Regions from separate parts of the Dermacoccus sp. Ellin185 genome, predicted to be linked through region 2. Evidence: riboswitches for the same ligand, from Rfam matches in the RefSeq annotation. Region 2 holds a riboswitch; the other holds the start of a gene.
What was found. A riboswitch is a leader RNA that binds a small molecule or an ion and turns the genes downstream of it on or off. The one in region 2 is predicted to bind cyclic di-AMP.
Positions count from the first base shown of each region.

Region 1: linked by a shared signal. The riboswitch ahead of HMPREF0321_RS07215 (C40 family peptidase) and the one ahead of HMPREF0321_RS17285 (transglycosylase family protein) in region 2 are both predicted to bind cyclic di-AMP.

Region 1 is NZ_AEIQ01000069.1:34,356-36,549, forward strand. It holds gene HMPREF0321_RS07210 (neutral zinc metallopeptidase) at 1-843, shown strand, start outside; cyclic di-AMP (ydaO/yuaA leader) riboswitch at 959-1,144, shown strand; gene HMPREF0321_RS07215 (C40 family peptidase) at 1,148-1,624, shown strand; gene HMPREF0321_RS07220 (metal-sulfur cluster assembly factor) at 1,713-2,048, opposite strand; gene sufU (Fe-S cluster assembly sulfur transfer protein SufU) at 2,045-2,194, opposite strand, start outside.
Region 2 is NZ_AEIQ01000033.1:17,607-19,800, forward strand. It holds gene HMPREF0321_RS01750 (hypothetical protein) at 1-33, opposite strand, end outside; tRNA gene HMPREF0321_RS01755 (tRNA-Thr) at 119-191, shown strand; gene HMPREF0321_RS17285 (transglycosylase family protein) at 288-1,034, opposite strand; cyclic di-AMP (ydaO/yuaA leader) riboswitch at 1,041-1,194, opposite strand; gene HMPREF0321_RS01765 (threonine/serine exporter ThrE family protein) at 1,372-2,194, opposite strand, start outside.

The DNA of each region.
Region 1 (2,194 bases), on a different contig from region 2:
TTCGGCGGAAACCTCACCGGCGGGTCGGACAGTTCGGGCGGCGGCAGCACCGGCGCATCGGGCAGTTCGTACGGCTCAGGCCTCAACGGCTACGCCCAGGACACGCAGGACGTGTCGGGTTCGAATGACTCCGTCGCGCAGGCGATCGAGCAGTGCAAGACGGGTGCGGACGCCAACCGTGACGACACCTGCCGCATCGTCGGCACCGTCAACGCGGTGCAGGACTACTGGGGCACCGCGCTGCCGCAGTTCACGAACGGCCGGACGCAGTACGAGAACGTCCCGACCGTGATCTTCAGCGGGCAGACGTCCTCGGGCTGCGGTACGGCGAGCTCGCAGATGGGCCCGTTCTACTGCCCGAGCGACCGCAAGGTCTACATCGACGCCGCCTTCTTCCAAGAACTGACGAACAAGTACGGTGCCGATGGCGGCGCCCTGGCGAAGGAGTACGTCGTGGCCCACGAGTACGGCCACCACGTGCAGGACCTGCTCGGTGCGCTCGGTCGCGCACAGCAGGATCCGAAGGGTGCCGAATCGGGTTCGGTGCGTACCGAACTGCAGGCCGACTGCTACGCCGGCATCTGGGTCGCCCACGCGACGGAGTCGAAGGACAGGAACGGCAACACGCTGCTCAAGCCGGTCACCGACGACGACATCAAGTCAGCGCTGTCGGCGGCGTCGGCCGTCGGTGACGACCGCATCCAGCAGAAGGCCCAGGGTCGCGTCACGCCGGAAAGCTGGACGCACGGTTCGTCGGAGGCTCGGCAGAAGTGGTTCATGACCGGCTACGAGACGGGCGACCTCAACTCGTGTGACACCTTCAACGTCGACAGCGTCGAGTGAGGTCGTGAAAACGCTCGGACGGGTCGGAAAATTGACGAAAAGTGATTGCACGCTCAATTTGTTCCGACCGTGAGCCGACGGTAATCTTGCAGGGTCGCACCGACGTCGGTGCGGCCCTGCTTCGTCGCTGAGTCCCGTCACGAAGGCCAGGTATCACCGCATTGCGCGGAGCGACGGGAGCGGTGCACCCAGCATCCGAGCCACCCTGGTGGCTCTTGGGGTGAAGCCGGCTCAGGCCGGCCGAGAATCTAGGATCTCGAACCCGACAGGTCATGCCTCGTAAGCGCTCCTGGAGAGATCCGACATGAAGAACATGTCCCGCCGCTCGTTCCTGGGCAACACGTCCAAGGTCGCCGTCGGCACCGCCCTCGCCACCTCCGCGCTGGGCGCGGTCTCGGTCGGCGCCGCCTCGTCCGCCAGCGCTTCCGTCACCTCGGCGAGCGCTCGCCGCGTCGTCTCCAGCGCCTCGTCCCGACGCGGCGCCCCCTACGTCTACGGTGCGGCCGGCCCGTGGCGCTTCGACTGCTCGGGTCTGACGAGCTGGAGCTACCGCCAGGTCGGTCGCTCGATCCCCCGCACCGCCAACCAGCAGTACCGTGCCTCGTACCGCGTCTCGCGCGCTTCGGCTCGCCCGGGTGACCTTGCGTTCCTCACCTCCGGTGGCTACGCCTACCACGCGGCCGTCTACGCCGGCAACGGCATGGTCTGGCACGCACCGCGACCCGGCTCTCGTGTGCAGCTCGCGCGCGCCGGTTCCTCCTACCGCTTCGGCCGCGTCTGATCCGTTCGACCCTGACGCACGCCGCACAGCGCGACGAAGCCCGCCACCTCCATCGAGGTGGCGGGCTTCGTCGTACGGTAGCGGTGGCTCAGACGTTGAATCCGAGGGCGCGAAGCTGCTCGCGGCCGTCGTCGGTGATCTTGTCCGGGCCCCACGGCGGCATCCAGACCCAGTTGAGGGAGTGGCCGGCGACGACGTCCATGAGCGCCGTCGCGACCTGCTCCTCGATGACGTCGGTCAGCGGGCACGCCGCGGACGTCAGGGTCATGTCGATGACGGCGTGCTTGGAGTCGTCGACGGTGATGCCGTAGACGAGGCCGAGGTCGACGACGTTGATGCCGAGCTCGGGGTCGACGACGTCGCGCAGGGCCTCCTTGACGTCCTCGACGTCCGACTCGACGGGCGGGGTGGTTGTCTCGCTCATGCCGTGATCTCCTTGTCGCTGCTGGCGGTGGTGTCGCTGTTCGTGCTGTTCGCGGCGCTCCCGGCGAGGTCGAGGCCGAGCTTGCCGAGCGAATCCTGCAGGGCCGACCACGACAGCAGCGCGCACTTGACGCGCGCCGGGTACTG
Region 2 (2,194 bases):
GGTTTCGACGTCTGCTGCAGGCTTGAGATTCATGCCCTCATCGTAGGTCGTCGCCCGACGGGACGGGCATCGCGACCCGCCTCGTATAAGATCACAGGGCTGCCGATACCGGCAGTGTGCTGGAGTGGCGCAATCGGTAGCGCACCTGTCTTGTAAACAGGTGGTTGTGGGTTCGAGTCCCATCTCCAGCTCTCACCGCCCGCCTGCCCGGCCAGGGCACACGACGAGGGCCCCACCGCTTCGAAGCGGTGGGGCCCTCGTCGTCGATCAGGCGATCAGACGCGCGATCAGTGGTTGTTCAGGTGCGCCTGCAGAGCGCGGACGGTGCGGGCGTTGAGGTACGTCGCGCCGTCCTGGGAGATGCCGAGCTTCGACTGCAGCGCGGCGACCGTGCGGGGGCCGATGATGCCGTCGGGCGTCGTGCCGACCGTGCGCTGGAGGGCCATCTTCGTCTGCGGGCCGACGATGCCGTCACGGTACGTGCCGACCCAGGCCTGCAGCGAGCGAGCGGTCTGGCGACCGAGGATGCCGTCGACGGCGAGCTTGCCGGACGTCGCGGCGGGAGCCTTGACGGCAGAACGAGCGGTGGAACGCGACACCTGCGTGTTCGCGGCCGCAGCGGCAGGAGCCGCAGCGGTGCTGCCACCGTTGGCGCGGGTCAGGCCACCGCGCACGGAGCACACGGGCCAGGCGCCGGGGCCCTGGACGGCGAGGGTCTTCTGGGCGATCGCGATCTGCTGCTCGCGCGTGGCGAGGTCGGCGCGAGCGGCGTACTGCGTGCCACCGAAGCCGGCCCACGTCTGCTGCGTGAACTGCAGGCCGCCGTAGAAGCCGTTGCCCGTGTTGATGTGCCAGTTGCCGCCCGCTTCACAGGCGGCGACGCGGTCCCAGACCGAACCGGCCGGTGCGGCCGAGGCGGTGGTGGCGCTCGTGACGCCGGCGCCGACGGTGGCGGCACCGACGAGGGCGACGCCCGCAGCCTTGCGACCCATGGTCGAGTCGGAGGGAGCGGAGTGCTTCGGGGTGTAACCCATGGAGGTGTTTCCTTTCCTGACGACGCCGGTGAGGTGAGCTGTCGGGTTCGAGCGGTCAGGTGCTCGGCCGGTTCGGGACCGGCTTCACCCCAAGGCACTCAACGAGTGCCACGAGTGGGTCCCCCACCCTCGTCTGCGGTTCGCACGGTGCGAATGAAGCGGCGCCCGACGAGGTTTGGCGTTGGCGCTGCCCGCGAATTCTTGGTGTGTTGAGTTGTGAGCCGCTTGGGCGACACTCACGACATCGCCACAGCGAGGGGAACGTTACGCGACCTACGTCACAAAATGTGAATCACCGCGGCCCCCGCCGTCGCCGCGCGCGAGAACCCCCCGCCCGTCAGCGGCGACGAGCCCTGCGGCGCTGCACGATCGGGCGGTCGAAAGGCGCCGACAGCACGTCCCCGAGAAGCGCCCCCGTGCTCAGCGCGAGGGCGATCCCGACGGCGCCGAGCATCGTCGTCACCCCGACCCCGGACTGCGCCACGCGCGTCGCTCCGAGCAGTGAACCCGACACGGACTCGTACATGCCGCGGAAGATGCGCAGGCCGGGCAGCATCGGCGAGACCGCGGGCATGACGAGCACGAGCGCGGGGGCGCCCAGGCGCAGCGCGAGCAGTCGCGCGCAGAACCCTACGGCCGTCGCGGCCACCGCGGTCGCCGTCGTCGCGCCGAGGCCGATGGAGCTGACGAGGAACGTCACGCCGCCCACGCCCAGGGCGCCCATGACGGCCGTCGGCACGAGCATCCGGACACGCGAACGCATCGTCACGGCCGAGCAGACCGCGCCGAGCGCACCGCAGGCAACCTGGAGCAGAAAGGTCGTCGACGGCGAGTCGTAACGCAGCACCCCGGGCGACTGGAGCCCGAGGTCGAGGGCGTTGTCGAGACTCAGCGTCAAGGACAACCCCGCACCGACGCCGACCGTGATGCCCGCGCAGGCGAGGATCACCGTCAACACGCGCCCGGAGGCGGTGACGGGATAGCCGGTGACGGCGTCCTCGACCGCGGACGCCATCTGACGACCGGGCAGCAGCGCGACGATGCCGCCCGAGATCGCGTACGCGAAGTCGGCCATCGTCATCGAGCCGGGCAGGTGGGTGGCGACGAACTCGCCGACGAGATGACTCTGGTGCGACATGTACGCGAGCCACGCGAGCATC